DNA from 2 places in the Cobetia sp. PS-4MA genome. Region 2 is predicted to be linked to the other one. Evidence: riboswitches for the same ligand, from Rfam matches in the RefSeq annotation. Region 2 holds a riboswitch; the other holds the start of a gene.
What was found. A riboswitch is a leader RNA that binds a small molecule or an ion and turns the genes downstream of it on or off. The one in region 2 is predicted to bind thiamine pyrophosphate.
Positions count from the first base shown of each region.

Region 1: it holds a riboswitch for thiamine pyrophosphate, as region 2 does, so the genes downstream of both, AC26AR_RS05875 (ABC transporter ATP-binding protein) here and tenA (thiaminase II) in region 2, are expected to answer to the same signal.

Region 1 is NZ_CM173107.1:1,369,007-1,377,069, forward strand. Features, by position in the region: gene AC26AR_RS05865 (ABC transporter substrate-binding protein) at 1-1,156, opposite strand, end outside; gene AC26AR_RS05870 (ABC transporter permease) at 1,222-1,989, opposite strand; gene AC26AR_RS05875 (ABC transporter ATP-binding protein) at 1,986-2,738, opposite strand; TPP riboswitch at 2,800-2,913, opposite strand; gene AC26AR_RS05880 (protein kinase family protein) at 3,039-3,998, shown strand; gene AC26AR_RS05885 (potassium/proton antiporter) at 4,120-5,829, shown strand; gene AC26AR_RS05890 (GGDEF domain-containing protein) at 6,028-7,158, shown strand; gene AC26AR_RS05895 (DEAD/DEAH box helicase) at 7,233-8,063, opposite strand, start outside.
Region 2 is NZ_CM173107.1:2,951,461-2,959,523, reverse strand. Features, by position in the region: gene thiC (phosphomethylpyrimidine synthase ThiC) at 1-426, opposite strand, end outside; TPP riboswitch at 553-693, opposite strand; gene tenA (thiaminase II) at 884-1,543, opposite strand; TPP riboswitch at 1,687-1,825, opposite strand; gene AC26AR_RS12620 (TIGR04282 family arsenosugar biosynthesis glycosyltransferase) at 1,978-2,670, opposite strand; gene AC26AR_RS12615 (TIGR04283 family arsenosugar biosynthesis glycosyltransferase) at 2,714-3,523, opposite strand; gene AC26AR_RS12610 (PQQ-dependent sugar dehydrogenase) at 3,666-4,970, opposite strand; gene AC26AR_RS12605 (lysophospholipid acyltransferase family protein) at 5,096-6,130, opposite strand; gene AC26AR_RS12600 (class I SAM-dependent methyltransferase) at 6,561-7,307, shown strand; gene AC26AR_RS12595 (MFS transporter) at 7,594-8,063, shown strand, end outside.

The DNA of each region.
Region 1 (8,063 bases), 1.6 Mb from region 2:
CGAGTGACTGGCGCTGCTTGATCATGCCGCGCTCGTAGAGGAAGTTCTCGAAGTCACGGTAGCGGCCGGCATCCAGTGCGGCCGGACGCAGGGCGAAGCGCGGCAAGGTGGCATACCAGGCTTTCTTGTTGAGCGCGGTATCGAGTGCCGGGTCGGACTCGCGGAACAGCTTCCAGCCCTTGTCAGGGTGGTTGATCATCCAGGCGGTGGCTTCACCGACGGCGGACAGGAAGGCGGCGTACTGCTCGTGCTTGCGAGAATAGCTGTCGCTGTTGGCGACGAAGATCAGTTCGTCATACGTCGGCACGCCTTCTTCCTCGATGTAGAAGGCGCGGCCCTTGACGCCTTCCTGTGCCATCTGGGCGAGTTCGAAGTTGCGGAATGCCCCAGTGACGGCGTCGACCTTGCGGGTCAGCAGTGACGGCGTCAGCGAGAAGTTGACGTTGGTCAGGGTGATGTCATCCAGTGTCAGGCCGCTGTTCTGGAGCATGGTGGACAGCAGGACTTCCTCCACGCCACCGACGGAATAGCCGACACGCTTGCCCTTGAGGTCGGCCATCGACTGGATGTCACTGTCCGCGCGCACGACCACCACGTTGAGCGGGGTGGCCACCAGCGTGCCGATGCGCACCAGCGGCAGCCCTTGATCCACCTGCAGGTGCAGCTGGGGCTGATAGCTGATGGCGATGTCGACGCGCTCCGCTGCGGCAAGCTTGGGGGGGACGCTGGGGTCTGCCGGAGCGATCAGCTCGACGTCCAGACCATGTTGCTTGAACAGGCCCAGTTCCTGAGCCAGCACCAGCGGCCCGTGGCCGGGATTGGTGTACCAGTCGAGCATGATCTTGAGGTGCGTGAGGGGCTTGGCATCGGTGGCGGCCGCTTGCGGGTCCTGCACATCGCCAGCGGCGGGGCGGGTCTGTTGCTCGGTCTCGGCAGCCTGCTTGGCAGAAGCGTCTGGCTCGAGGGTGGCACCGTCCTGCCCGGTCTTGGTGACCGCTGCCGCTGCACTGTCACTGGCGGTCGGGGCCTGGGGCTCGGCGCTGGCGCCAGTCTCGGCTGACAGGGCGAAGGTGCTCAGGCTGAGGGTTGTCAGCAGCGTCGCGAAGAGGCAGGACAGCTTGCCGGAACGGCGGATCGCCGATGGCGAGAATGGCATGGCGGTATTCCTTGTGGTGTCGAGAATGTGAGGCCGTCAGGGCATCGCCTGACAGCCGGAAGCGCTCAGTTCAAACGGGTCAGGCGATCCCGATGCCAGGGCATCAGGCGACGCAGCAGGGCATCCAGCGTGAAATACAGCAGCAGCGAAAAGGCGACCAGCACCAGCAGGGCCGCGAACATCAGGTCGATTTCCATGCGGGCATTGGCATTGAGCATCAGATAGCCGAGGCCCTGGCTTGCGCCGGCCCACTCACCGATGACGGCCCCGATGGGGGCGGCTGTCGCTGCCATGCGCACGCCGGAGGCCAATGCCGGCAGCGCGGCGGGCAATTGGACATGCAGCAGCAGTCGCCACGGGCTGGCACCCAGGGTATGGGCGAGATCCAGCCAGCCCTGAGGAGTCTGGCGCAAGCCGTCGTAGCCGGTGGAGGCCACGGGGAAATAGATGATCAGCGTGGCCATCACGACCTTGGAGAGCATGTCATAGCCCAGCCACAGCACCAGCAGTGGGGCGATGGCGAACAGCGGAATCACCTGGCTGATCAGCAGCAATGGCAGCAGGGTGCGCCGCAGACGAGGGATGAACGCCAGTGCCAGCGCGGTGCTCAGTCCGAGAAGGACCCCCAGTACCAGCCCGCCAAGAATCTCGGCGAAGGTGATGCCGGCGTGGTGTGCCAGCATCGGAGCCTGACGGACCAGCACCTCCGCGACTGCCAGTGGCGCTGGCAGGATGTAGGGCGGCACGGCCGTGGTGATGATCACCAGTTGCCAGAGTCCCAGCAGGACGGCGGCGCTGATGGCGAGATGACGCAGGGCATGCAGGCGTTTCATGGCGTCTCCTCGCCGTCGCGCAGGCGTGTGATCAATTCGGACTGGGCCTGCTGCAGGGCGGGCAGGTCCAGCGGCACCGGGCGAGGCGGCGAGAGCCCCGGCAAGCGGTCGAGCACTGCCCCCTGCTGGCTGTCGCGGCCCGGACGCAGTACCAGCAGTTGGTCGGCCAGGCGCAGCGCCTCGAGCGGGTCATGCGTGACCATCAGCACGGTGCGTCCGTCCAGCAGCCGGCTGGCGAGATCATGCAGTTCGAGTCGCGTGATGGCGTCCACTGCGGAGAAGGGCTCATCCATCATCACCACTGGAGCCTGCTGGTAGAGCGTCCGCGCCAATGCAACGCGTTGGCGTTGGCCGCCGGAGAGGGCGTCTGGCCAGGCCTGCTCGCGCCCCTCCAGACCCACCGCTGCCAGCAGTTCGCGGGCCCGCTCGGTATCGCGAGGGCGACGATGGAGGTCATCTCCCAGACACAGATTGTCCAGCACCCGGCGCCAGGGCAGCAGCAGGTCCTGCTGCGCCATCCAGGCGACGCGACCCGCCAGTGGCTTGCCGTCATCGGTGGTGAGTTCCAGCGTGTGATGGTCGGGCATCTCGAGGCCGGCCAGCAGGCGCAGCAGTGAGCTCTTGCCACAGCCCGAGCGGCCCAGCAGGGCCGTCCAGCTTCCGGCATCCAGACGCGCCGACAGATCACGAAACAGCGTATGGCTGGCGTAATCGATGCGGGCGTTGTTGAGGGAGAGTCCCAGCGACACAGTGTCATCCGTGGTCAGGCGGCATGCCGAGGGGAGGAAGCACGCAGGGCGCCTGACGCTTGGGCAGGTGACCGGAATTCCCTCCGCCGGTATCAACCGGATCAGGTTCCAGGGGTTGCCATGCGACGTGACGCATCGGCTCTCAGCCCACTTTCGGGCACCCCCATCCAGGCCGACAGTGTACCGTCACCTGCCCGCCGGTTGCATCCCTGCCATCGTCGGGGTGGCTGTCGTGTGGCTATGCTGCATGGCCCGGTGTTGGGTATGCTATCGAGGTATCGCAGCCTCAAGGAGATCAACATGCCTGATACCCCGGATCTCTCGACCTGCTCCAGCGGTTATCCCGTGCCACCGCGGCGACCCGTGATGCCAGACGCGACATCCGTGCCCAATGGCTGGCCGGAGGATGCGCTGACTCGCCGTCTTTCCACCTATCTGGGGCATGCGCTGGAGCCGCTGGCACTTGCCTGGCCGGATAGTGCCAACTGGTTGTGGCGACAGCGTGGCGGCACCCCCGGCCTGATCAAGCTGGCGCGGACCGGCCCGGATCACGACCCCTTCTGGCGAGCGATGCGCGGTGTCTTCGGCGCCGATCGCTGGGCGCAACCTGAGGCCCTGACACGGCTGGCGGGCGCGTTGCCGGCGCGTTTGCCCATCCCTCCGCTGCCGCTGACCTATCTGGGACGTCTCGATGGCGCGCCCGTCTGGCACCTGCCGTGGTCCAGCGGTCAGCCCAGTGATCTCAGTGACACCTTCTGTGAGTTGCTGGGAGATCAGGTCGGGCGGCTGCATCAGGACACCGTGTCCGGCTTTGGCCAGCCCCTTGCCCAGCCCATGCCGCTGCTGCATTGGAATGCCCGCGTGACGCGTTTTCTCGCGCGCCATCCCCTGTCCCACGAGCTGGGGGACCTGCCATCACGCACCTTCTCGCATCCCGCTCGCGCCGTCTGGAGTCTGCCGGACCTGCGCGCGGACCAATATCTGTGCGCCGCCACCGGCTGGGTATGGAGCGACTGGGAGGCACTGGTGTGGGCTCCGATCGAGTTCGACTGGGCACTGATCGAGTTGTTGCTGGAGACGCCGAGTCAGCGTGAGGCCTTCCTCGCCGGTTATTCGCGTCATGGGCGCATGGTCGATATCGACGGTCAGCGTGAGCTGTGCCGAGCCCTGTTGTGGGCGATGGAAGCCTTCGGTCCGACCCGCTACGCCGAGCTGGCGGCAGCCCCGGCCTGGGTGTCGCCGAGAAGCCTGACATGTTGATCGCAAGTCCATGAATATTTGAGAAATTTCTCTGCAGCCTCGTCGCTGACATGGAATACTGTCTCTGGGCCGTCGCAGACGTGATTCGAGACTTGGTGCCGGGAATGGCGGGGGAGCACACGTGGTAGAGAATCTGAACTATTACTTCTTGCTGGCGGGCATGCTCATCGCCTTGAGCGTGCTGGCAAGTCGGGTCTCGGCTCGTCTCGGCATGCCCCTGCTGTTGCTGTTCCTGGGACTCGGCATGCTGGCGGGGGAGGATGGCGTGCTCGGCATCCAGTTCGATGATGCCTCTACCGCGTACCTGATCGGCAATCTGGCGTTGGCACTCATTCTGCTCGATGGCGGTCTGCGCACCCGCCTCTCGACCTTCCGTGCGGGTCTCAAGCCGGCATTGGTGCTGGCGACCGTCGGGGTCTTCATGACCAGCGGGCTGGTGGGGCTGCTGGCCATGTGGCTGTTTGACCTGACCTTGATCGAAGGCCTGCTGGTCGGGGCCATCGTCGGCTCCACCGATGCCGCCGCCGTGTTCTCGCTGCTGGGCGGGCAGGGGGTGCACCTCAACGAGCGGGTCGGGGCGACGCTGGAGATCGAGTCCGGTACCAACGACCCGATGGCCATCTTCCTCACCATCACCCTGGCCGAGATACTGACCGGACAGCTGACGGGGGTCGCCGCCGGACTCATGAGCTTCGCGCTGCAGTTCGGGGTCGGCGCGGGCATGGGGATCGCCGGTGGCTGGTTGATCGCCCGTCTGATGCGCTATCTGGATCTGGCGCCCGGCCTCTATTCCCTGCTGGCGCTGGCGCTGGGCCTGAGCCTGTTCGCGACGACCAATGAGCTCGGTGGCAGTGGCTTCCTGGCCATCTATCTGTGTGGCCTGATGATCGGCAATCATCCGGGGCGCCACCTCGAACACATCCTGCCGGTGCATGATGGACTGGCCCACCTGTCCCAGATCGTGCTGTTCCTGATGCTGGGTCTGCTGGTCTCACCCTCCACGATGCTGCAGTTCGCGCTGCCAGCCGCCATTCTGAGCGTGGCGCTGATCCTGTTCGTGCGCCCCCTGGCCGTGATCCTGTGTCTCAAGCCTTTCTTCCGCTTCCGCTGGCGAGAGCTGTGGTTCATCAGCTGGGTCGGGTTGAGGGGGGCGGTGCCGATCGTGCTGGCGATCTTCCCGGTGATCACCGGGGTCGAGAATGCCGGCGTCTACTTCAATGTCGCCTTCTTCGTGGTGATCATCTCGCTGCTGGTGCAGGGCTCGTCGCTGGCTCCCATGGCGCGCAAGCTCAGGGTGGTGGTGCCGCCGGGCGCGCAGCCCAGCCGCCGCAATCTGCTGGGCATCATGCCCGTCAACGATTACGAGATGCTGGTCTACCGGGTCGACAACACGGCGCTGGAAGGCGTGGCATTGCGCATGCTGCGCTTCCCCTCCGGGGCCAAGGTCGGGGCACTGTTCCGCAACAAGGTGCTGATCCATCCCAAGGGCAGCACCTGTCTGCATCAGAAGGACGTGCTGTGCGTCGTCGGGCGCTCCTGCGATGTGCCAAGCCTCAATCGCATGTTCAATGGCGAGAGTCTGCAGCATGAACAGCGCGCCTTCTTCGGCACCTTCACCCTGGAAGGGGATGCCAACATGCAGGATATCGCCGATGTCTACGGACTGACGCTCTCTCAGGGCGAGCAGCACCTGACCATCGCCGAGTTCATCACCCGCAGAGTCGGCGGGGTGCCGGTGGTCGGGGATGATGTCGACTGGCATGGCATTCACTGGGTGGTGAATGAGGTCGAAGGCAATCGCATCACCAAGGTGGGGCTGCGCCTGCATTGACGCGGTTCTTTGCGTCGTGACCCGGTTCTGCCTGTCGTGACGCCAGGCTGGCTCGGCGCTTGGTGGCGGGTTTATGCATTGCGTGTAATGTGCTGATCTCCTTTCGACTGAGGGATGACGTACCCTTGGCTCGTCAGGCCTTTACCCGCCTGGTCTGGCTGGCCACGAATGGTGGTCAGCAGCCAAGGAGATAGTCTCATGGGCAGTCCACATCCACACCTTGCGCGCTGGCTGTTGCGATTCGAGGATTTCCCACCAGGCCTCACCGAGGACGAGAAGACCTTCCACGCCACCTTCAATGTGGTGTATGTGCTCGCGATAGCGAGTCACCTGCTGTATGCCGGTCTGATGCTCTGGCTGGGAGAGATGGGCATTCTGGCGCTGGATCTGGGCATGCTGGTGGTGGACCTTGTCTGTCTGCAGCTGCATCGCGCGCGCCGAGAGGTACTGGCCGCCAACCTGCTGGCATTGGGTACCTGTGCCCAGATAAGTCTGTCCCTGGGCTATTTCGGTCCAGCCCCCGGTTTCGATTATTTCTATTTCGGTGCGCTGCTGTGCATCTACTGCATTCGCATGCCCTTCACGCGACGTCTGCTGCTGTGTCTCATCTGCCTGAGCATGCCGCTGCTGGCCTATGTCGTGCTGATGTTCCAGGGGGTGGCCAATCCGCTGCCGCCCGGGTGGGCATTCGCGTTCCGACTGATCAATCTCTGCGTTCTGACCGTGTTCTTCACCCTCGTGCTGGTACAGATGGGGTGGTCGGCGGATCGCTTGCGCCAGCGTTTCGAGTCACGCGAGCGGTTCGATGAGTTGACCGGGGCGCTGAGTCGCGCGGAACTGATCGACAAGGGGCGTGAGATGTTGATGGGGACACAGCCCATCAGCGTGATGATGGTGGATGTCGACCACCTGGGGCTGATCAACGAGACCTGGGGGCGCGCGGCGGGCGACCAGGTGCTCAAGGAGTTGGTGAAGCGCATGCGCAGTATCCTGCGCGGAGAGGATCTGATCTGTCGCTATGGCGGGGAGGAGTTCGTGCTGCTGAGTCCGCGGCTGCATGGTGAGCGCGCCGACCAGGTGGCGGAGCGTCTGTGCAAGGGGGCCTCGGCATTGCCCTTCGTCATCAATGACGGCATCAACAGTCTCGATGTCAGTCTCTCGATCGGCGTCGCCCAACGCCAGTCCGGGGACAAGGATCTGGAAAGCCTGATCGCCAAGGCGGACGTCAACCTGTTCCGCGCCAAGCGCGAAGGCTGCAATCGTTTCGTCAGCGACAACCAGCTGGGGCCGGTATCGCGCAGCAGCGAATCTCACGGCAGCAGGTCGTGAGGCGGTGATCAGCAGTGAGAGCGACAGTGGAGGAGGTTCCACTGTCGCGGTGTCGCGTACGGTGCGCGAATGGCTCAGCGCTTGCCGGCAGGTCGGCGGCGAGCGCGGGCCGGCTTGCGTGGCAGCGGGTCCATCGTCGAGGCGGGCACGGCGAGTCCGGGCTCGAACCCTTCGATCACCACACGCTCGATGAAGCTGCCCAGATGCTGCTCGATGGCGCACAGGTTGCGGAAATCATCACGCGATACCAGTGAGATGGCTTCACCGCTTGCCCCGGCGCGTCCGGTGCGTCCGATACGGTGCACATAGTTCTCTGCCTCATCCGGCAGGTCATAGTTGACCACCCGCTGCAGGTCATCGATGTCGATGCCGCGCGCCGCGACGCCCGTCGCCACCAGAAATGGCACCTTGCCTGCCTTGAAGTCTGCCAGCAGCTGCTCGCGGACCGCCTGGCTGCGTCCGCTGTGGAAGGATTCGGCGCCAATGCCGCGCTTCTCCAGCTGGCTGACCAGCTTGGCCGCACCGCGCTTGGTCTCGATGAAGATCAGCGCCTGCTGCCACTCGCCACTCTGGATCAGGTGGCTGAGCAGCGCGGATTTGAATTCCTTGTCGACCGTGATCAGGCTCTGGGTGATCTCGGGAGCGCTGGTGTTTTCCGGCGCGATGGAAATCTCCACGGCGTCCGTCACCGCCGTTCTGGCCAGCATGCGTACCTGGGTCGACAGAGTGGCGGAGAACAGCAGATTCTGACGTTGGCTGGGCAGTTTCTCGACGATCTTGTTGATGTCGGCGATGAAGCCCATGTCGAGCATGCGGTCAGCTTCATCGATGACGAGGGTGCGTGTCTCGTCGAGATGGATCGCGCGTCGGGTCAACATGTCGAGAAGACGCCCTGGCGTCGCGAC
Region 2 (8,063 bases):
ATACTCGCTGCTCAGCTGATTGAGCTGTTCGGTATCGCCGCGTTCCTCGATCCACTTCTCGCGCAGTGGCGCCAGCCCGCGACGAATGTCGATCTCGACCGCCGGGTCGGTGTAGGGGCCGGAGGTGTCGTAGACGACGATCGGCGGATTCTCTTCCAGACCGCTGGAGGTCTGGGTCGGCGAGCAGCCGATCTCGCGCATGGGCACGCGGATGTCCGGGCGAGAGCCTTCGATGTAGATCTTGCGCGAGCCGCTCAGCGGCGCGATGGCGGCGGCGTCGACGCGGGCTTCGCTGGCGAGATGGCGACTGCCATCCTTGCGACCGGCACGGGCGCGCGCCTTCGGCGCAGCCTCAGGTTGGGGGGCGAGCGACGGTTCGGCGGCGTTGGTGGCTTGCGGATCTTGAGTCGTGGGGGTAGTGCTCATGCAGGTCTCCTCAAAGGGCGACGTCACGGCAGACGTCATCATGGGAAGACCGTGCGCAGGGAGAGGATGGCCATCGCCGACTCCTTGCCAACAGGTGGCCCGGGAGCGAGGCGGCCGCGGGCAGCGGCTGACCATCAGCTTGATTCCTACGCCGGTCCTAACCGGTTCAGGTTCCACGGGACCCCTTGCTGGCAGCCTCGCCCATTTGGCGGCGAGGTGATGCATGCAGGATCTCAGCCGGTTCCACCGGCACCCCGTCAAGCGTGCTCAGAATTCAATGCGGGCATGACCTGTGCTGAGCGTTGTGCTGGCCCAGGTCATCGTGCTCGCATTCAGGCTCTGATGGCCTGTGGTGTGTCTGGATGATTGGCGAGAGGACCACGTCCCCAGGCCGATGAAAATCGGTGTGTCTTCCGTTCGCGCTGGCGCGGCCTGTCAGGCGACGGCCAGCCACGGATCAGTCGCGATCAAGGCCCATCTGCCAGAAGTCGATCTCGAGACGTGTCGCATCGCGGAAGACATCCACCAGTTCGCCCAGCCGGCGCTCCGAGACCTCCGAGAGCCGAGCGTCCAGCCATTCTCGTTCGGCGTCCACCGCTTCCTTGAAGTCATCGCTGGAGTACATCGCGATCCAGTCCGCGTACGGATTGTCCTCGATCTCGGTGGTGTCCTGATCCAGCAGCCACTCGGCGATCTCGCCGTAGCCGATCAGGCAGGGCGCGAGCGCCACGTGAAGATCGAGAAGATCGCCGCGCTGGCCGCAATCCAGCACGTAACGGGTATAGGCCAGGGTGGCGCGGGATTCCGGCAGCTCACTCAGGTCATCCTCGCTGATGCCCCACTCGCTGCAGTAGCCGATATGCAGATCGAGCTCGGTATTGAGGATGGTGTCGAGACTGGCCGTGGCCTGACGCAGCTCCGCGAGGGTGCGGCTCTTGTAGGCGGCCAGCGCCCAGGCGCGCGCGAAGTGGATCAGGAACAGGTAGTCCTGCTGCAGGTAATGGCGGAAGGACTCCTCTGGCAGACGACCTTCCCCGAGCTGGCGAACGAAGTCATGCTCGAGATAGTCGCGCCATTCCTCGGCGCAGGCACTGGTCAGGTCTGAAAAGCTGGGCATCGACGCATCCCTCGGTGAGCGTGCTGCCAATCCGTGATGGAGTGGCAAAGGTCTGGCTCGAGCGTGGTCAGGTCCGGCAATCTGCAGGGAAAAAGCGGGGGGAGGTGCGGCGTTCACCTGGAAGAGGTGAAGATGATGTGCGGCAACACTTCGCGCTTGATCCCTACGCCGGTACTAACCGGATCAGGTTCGGCGGGATCGTCATACACGCACCTCGATGCAAGGCCTCGAACAGTGCGAATGACATCTCAGCCGGTCTTACCGGCACCCCGTCAAGCTGTGACTCAGACGTCACGATATCTCGAGTGTAACAGTCCAGCGGTGCAGGAAAAGCCTCTGCCGCCCTAAAACCCATGCGACTTTGGGAGGCCTTCTGCGATGCGGAAAGGGCTTCCTGCGATGCGGGAAGCGTGTCATGCGCTGCAGGAAAGATGTCATGCAGGCTGACAGGAGGAGAGGTTCGCCATCAGGGCTGGGAAGTGTCGCCTCAGGCGCACCAGATCGTGAGGCTCATCGACATCCCAGCTGACAGGCAGGCAACCGACGCTTCTGCCTGCCTGAGCCAGCAGTGCAAGAGTCTCCCGGCTCACGTCGGCATGGCTCCAGTGATCCAGCTGGAAGGCCGCCGGGCAGGCTGCTTTCAGGCCAATCAATCCGTATCCCCCGTCTTCGCTGGGCTGCAGCACCGCATCATGGTCATGCAGGCACCGCGCCGCCTCGCGCAGACGTTGACTGTCCAATGCGGGCAGGTCAGAGCCCATCAGCAGCACGGGGCCTGCGGGCAGGTGGCGCAGCATGGCCTGATGCATGCGCTCCCCAAGCCCACCCTGTGGCTGTGCCTCGAGCGTGATCCGCCTGCCATGTGCCGCCATGCTCTCTGCACGCCACTGATCCTCAAGTTCCGTCAGCAGGGCTGCCTGCTCAGGTTGCTGCCGGGCGTGCTCGGGGGAGGGAGTCAGCATCACGACCACCTTGCCGAGGCGTGAGGCGCAGGCCTGCTGAACGATTCTGCGCAGCATGCGCGAGTAGAGGCGTGCCGCCCCCTCGGGACCGAGGGCAGGGATCAGCCGCGTCTTGCATTGTCCGGCCAGTGGCAGGCGGCCGAAGATGATGAGCGTCGGGCGCATGTCATACGCGGCCGTGTCGGTTTCCCTGTCAGCAAGCGAGGTTTCAGGCATGAGGCAAGCCACGCTGTTCGCAGGCCTGAGCGGCGGCACCATATCCATAGAGGCGCGCCAGACGGACAGGAGATACGCCACCCCAGGCTGCCAGGCGCAGCCCCCACATCTTGAGGATGGTGCGACAGGCGCCATGGGTTTCCCAGCGTCTTCCACTGGTGGTGACTCTGGCGGAGAGGTTCAGCGGCGAGGTCAGTCGCTTGAGCCTGACGCTCAGCTGGATGTCCTCCATCAGGGGCACGACGGGAAAGCCCTCGATGGCCTCGAAGGTGGAGCGTCGTACGAACTGGGTCTGATCACCCGTGCTGATGCTGGTCAGGCGTGAGCGCAGATTCATCAGCGTGGCGATCACGGGCAGCAGCGGAGAATCTCCTTCGATGTCGACATCGAAGCGACCCCAGTCGCACTCGCGATGCTCGACGAGGGTCTCTGACAGTACCGAGAGGACATGTGCCGGCAGGCGCGTATCAGCATGCAGGAACAGCAGCCATTGGCCACGAGCCTGAGAGGCACCGGCGTTCATCTGCGTTGCCCGGCCCGGATCACTGCTCAGGCAGCGATCGCACAGCGGCGTTGCCAGCTCGCGGGTAGTATCCGTGGAGCCGCCATCGACCACGATGACCTCGCAATCCCCGCTCGCGCGCAGTGGACTCAAGGCGATCAAGGCCGAGACGATACCGGATGCCTCGTTGTGGACTGGCATGATGATGCTCAGCCACGGAGTGCGTGTCAGGGCGCTGCCCGAACGGACAGCCCCGGGGGCAGGTCTGGCAACTGGCGAGAAGATGGAGGGCTTTGTCATGGCGCAGGCTCCGGCGATGGCGTCGTCCTGAGAGCATACGCATGTGATCACCCCATGGATGCAGAGCGTCGAGACGCTCGCTCAACGCTTGGGCGAAGAATCAACGCGTGAGCCGCCGTGTCGAGTCAGAGGCGGCTGGAGGTCACTGAGAGAAGGTGATCCGATAGAGTCCTGAGGCTCCGGTATCGCTGGTCAGGTAGAGGCTGCCATCCTTGCCGAATGCTACATCCAGTGGGCGTATCCAGCGCTCGCCGCTGGCGGCATCCTGCAGGCCGGTCAGTACCGGCACTAAGCGTGCTTCAGTGTCTGGCGTCGCCAGCTTGAGGCCCAGCAGGCGAGGCTCACGACGACTGGCGGGGTCTCCCCACGCCTTGCCGGACGGTGCCGTGCCCCAGCTGCCGTGGACTGCCACCACGACATCCATGTCAGCAGCCAATGGATGCCCAGGCGGCACCACCGCGATACCCATCGGCGCACTGCGAGCGGGGATCTCGGCCAGTGGCGGTGCAATCTCGTCACGTTCGCGCGGTGAATCGCTCGTGATGCAATCATCTGCCTGCCAGCGGCCATCGATCCACTGATACCAGGGCATGCCATGGAAGCTGCCTTCGCGGGCAGCGACCACCAGCTCGCGGGGATGCTCGTAGCCCCAGTGGTCCGGTCCGTTGTTGGTGGCCAGCAGGCGCGTCTCTCCTGTCGCCTGTGCCTGCCAGGTCAGGCCGACGGGGTTGCGCAGACCACTCGCCCACGCACGCCACTCGGGAGGCTCGCCACTTTCCTCAAGGCGCATCACTCCCCCACGGCGCTGTTGCTGTGGATAGCGAGGCGAGGTGCCCGCCAGATATTGATCGGAGCAGTTGCCCTGGATCCCCAGCGCCAGATACAGGCCATTGTCAGGGCCCAGGCTCAGCGTACGCGAGTTGTGGCCACCGCCGCCGGGAATCGCGATCACGCGCTGGAAGTCGCTCGGGGCAAGGGAGATCCCGGGATGGTAGTCCGCGACCAGCAGGGCGTCCGTGGTCGCGACATACAGGCGCGCATCGCGGACGACGACAGAGTGGGGATAGCCTTCCAGCTCGACCAGCACTTCCATGCGCTTGAGGCTGCCATCATCGGCCAGCTGGCCTCGGTAGAGCTTGCCGGCCCGCGAGCCGATCAACACCTCATCGTGAGCGGTGAGGTGCAGCATGCGAGGTGCCTGAATCGATGCCAGCCGAGTCATGCCGGCCCCTGGTGGCAGCCTCAGGGAGGGGGCGTCCTCGGGAACCGAGCTTGCCGCCTGCAATGCCAGAGTCGGGGCATGAGCAGAGGTCTCGCCATCGAGGGTGTCGTTGCTGCTTGCCTCGCTCCAGGCAGGAGACGACGCGCAGAGACAGCCGATGAGCGCCGTCCCCATCAGCTGTCTGATGCTTGCGCATCCACGGATGTCCTGTTGGCGCTTGCTCATGTGCTCCACTGCCTCCCTGGCCTGTCGCCGCTACCTCGGCAAGTCGACTGGCATCGCTCGCCGCCGTACAGGAAAGTCTGGAAGCTTGTGCCGGTTTGCGCCAGTGCTGCCCTGTCCCTGGAGAGTCAGGAGCGCTTCGCGTTGCGGCGGCGGTACTTGAGGTGGCGGCGCCAGCCCTTGAGGGAAAGCCAGGAATCGTCCCGGGGATAGAAGCGCTTCTCACGCCAGCCCGGCTGCTCGTCCAGTTCTTCCGGGCTCTTGCGCCAGCGCTTGTATTCCCATTGATACTGCGCGGGCGCCAGGGCGATCGCGGCTTCCACTGAGGCATTCACTCCCCGCGCCGAGATGACCTCGTCTTCGGTGTAGACCGCCTCATCCGCGGCGAGGAAGTGGATGGCGAAGCCATGGCCATCTTCCAGGCGTTGAGCGACACCGGTCACCACGCGGGCGTCGGTTCTCGCCACCAGCTTGGGGAGCAGAGTGGCGGTGTAGGCGGGGCGGCCGTAGAAGTCGGCGAAGACACCGCTGCCGCGTCCCGGTTCCTGATCCGGCAGGATGCCGATCGCCTCGGCGCGCTTGAGCGCCTTCAGCAACGCTGCCACGCCGCGGGAGTTGGTAGGCACCAGTCTCGCCCCCATGCGCTCACGCCCGTTGCGAATGATCGGGTCGAGCCGCTCGAACTTGGGAGGCTCGTACATGGCAGTGAAGGGGAAATGGCTCGAGAGCCAGAAATTGAGCACTTCCCAGTTGCCGAAGTGCGGCGCCAGCACGATCACGCCACGTCCCTCGGCACGGGCTTCGTCGAGCAGATTGCGACCGTGCACCTCGAGAATCGAATCGCGCACCGCGTCTTCATCACCCAGCCATACCTTGCCCAGCTCCAGCATGGTGGCGGTGGAGTGCGCGAGGCTCTCGGTCACGAGGCGTGCGCGTGCCTCACGCGGCTGATGAGGGAAGGCCTGGCCAAGATTTCTGCGCGTGACGCGCCGTTCCCGCGGATTGAGCAGTTGCACGAGACGCGCGACCGGGCGCGCCATCCACCACAGCTGGCGGGTGGTCAGGCCCGAGAGTCGCTGCCATAGCCAGGCGACGGCATTGGCCTTGAGGGGTAAAAGGCGCTGTTCCATGGCCTTTTCAAAACGCTTGAGAGTCTTTTCCATCGTCACACATGAAGTTCCGGTGGTCTGGCGTGAGATACCGCACTGGTCAGAGGGCGAGTCCTGCGCTGCCCGTCGCGCCCCATTGTGCCAGAGGGGCGTACGTCATGCAGGTTCGAGGCATCGGGGGGCACGCACTGACCTTCGTCGTGTGTGGCACGGGGCGTGCGGCCCGTTTGCTCTGCCAGTATCATGCTGGCATCGGCACATCCGGGATCACGTCGCTGGCGTGGTCCCGAGGCGCTCTGTCAGACAGTCAGACCACGGCACTGCCCGAGCGGTTCTCGTGTGCCGTGTTTTCCAGTAGTGCTTACCAGTAGTGCTTTTCGGTGATGCTTTCCCTGATGCGCTTTCCCTGATGTGCTCGTCCTGTCATGTCTTGTGCCTGTCATGTCTTGTGCCTGTCGTGTCCCTTGCCCTGTGCGGAGCCCTGATGTCATCTTCCCCCATTGCCCCCGAGTTCCCGGCACAGGCATTGCCTGAATCCGACCATCAATGCCCGCTATGCGCGACGCATGGCAGTCAACCTGTGCTGCATCTGGTGCAACGACGCAAGCCATGTCCGCGGACCGGTCAGCGTCCGCCTGCCGACGAGCGTGATTACCTGCGGTGTGGCGAATGTCATCTGCTGTATCTCGCGCCCTCTCAACGACTGGATGCCCGCGCAGAGCAGGACATCTACGACCAGCACGAGAACGACCCGGCAGACCCGCGCTATCGCACCTTCCTGTCCAGGCTGTTCACGCCGATGTGCGAGCGGCTGGCGGCCGGTGCCAGCGGGCTCGATTTCGGTTGTGGGCCGGGGCCAGCCCTGGCACGGATGTTCGAGGAAGTCGGCCACCCGATGGCATTGCATGATCTGTATTACCACCCGAACCCGGCAGCGCTCGCCCGTCAGCATGATTTCATCGTCAGTACCGAGGTGATCGAGCATCTCTACGCGCCCGGCGATGTCTTCCGTCAGTGGCTTGGGTGTCTCAAACCCGGTGGCCTGCTGGGGATCATGACGCAACCCGCCGCGGATGATCTGGATGCGCTCAAGCGTTGGCACTATCTGCGTGACCCGACCCATGTCTGCCTGTTCAGCCCGACGACCTTCGCCTGGCTGGCGCGGACCCATGGCCTGGCCTTCGAGCAGATTGCGAGCGATAGCGTCATCTTCCGCGTTCCGATGTCCTGAAGGGCTCGCGTGGCGGGTGTGGAGGGGAGATGCCCGCTACCGAGGCATGATCCAGTCGCCCCACGCGCGTGCGCCTGACCGGGCTGGCCGCGAGATTCGGGGCGAGACAATGAACGATGTCGCGAAATGACGTGAAGCTGACGCAAAAACACTTGGATTTGGCGCAGACTGTCACTATATTGCCCGCGCCTTGCGAGATTCCTGCAGGGCGCTTCCCTCTCCCGTAGCTCTCCGCACCTTGCGGCATTGGCCGAACGCAGTCCTGCGCCTGGCCGAGGAACTGGTCATGCCCCGTCATCTGTTGTTGATGTCTCTCGCGCCCTTGCTGGGCCTTGCCTTGCTGGGGATCGGCAATGCCATGCTGACTTCGCTGGTCCCCCTGCGGCTGTCTGCCGCCGGTGTCTCGAGCGAGGCGATCGGCCTGATCAGCTCCGCCTACTATCTGGGGCTTGGACTGGGAGCGCTGGTCAACGACCGCCTGCTGCTGCGCATAGGACACATCCGAGCCTACGCCGGCTTCGCCTCGCTGGTGGCAGTCGCCGCCCTGGCCATGGGACTGGGGGATCATCCCGTGGTGTGGTTCCTGCTGCGCATGATGATCGGCTGGTCGCTGGTCGGCGTCTATCTGGTCATCGAGAGCTGGCTGCTGAGTGCCGCCGACCCTGCCGTACGCGGACGCCTGCTGGCGCTCTACATGATCGTGCTTTATGGCGCGGGCGTGCTGGGGCAGCTGCTGCTGGGAGTAACCGCCATGCT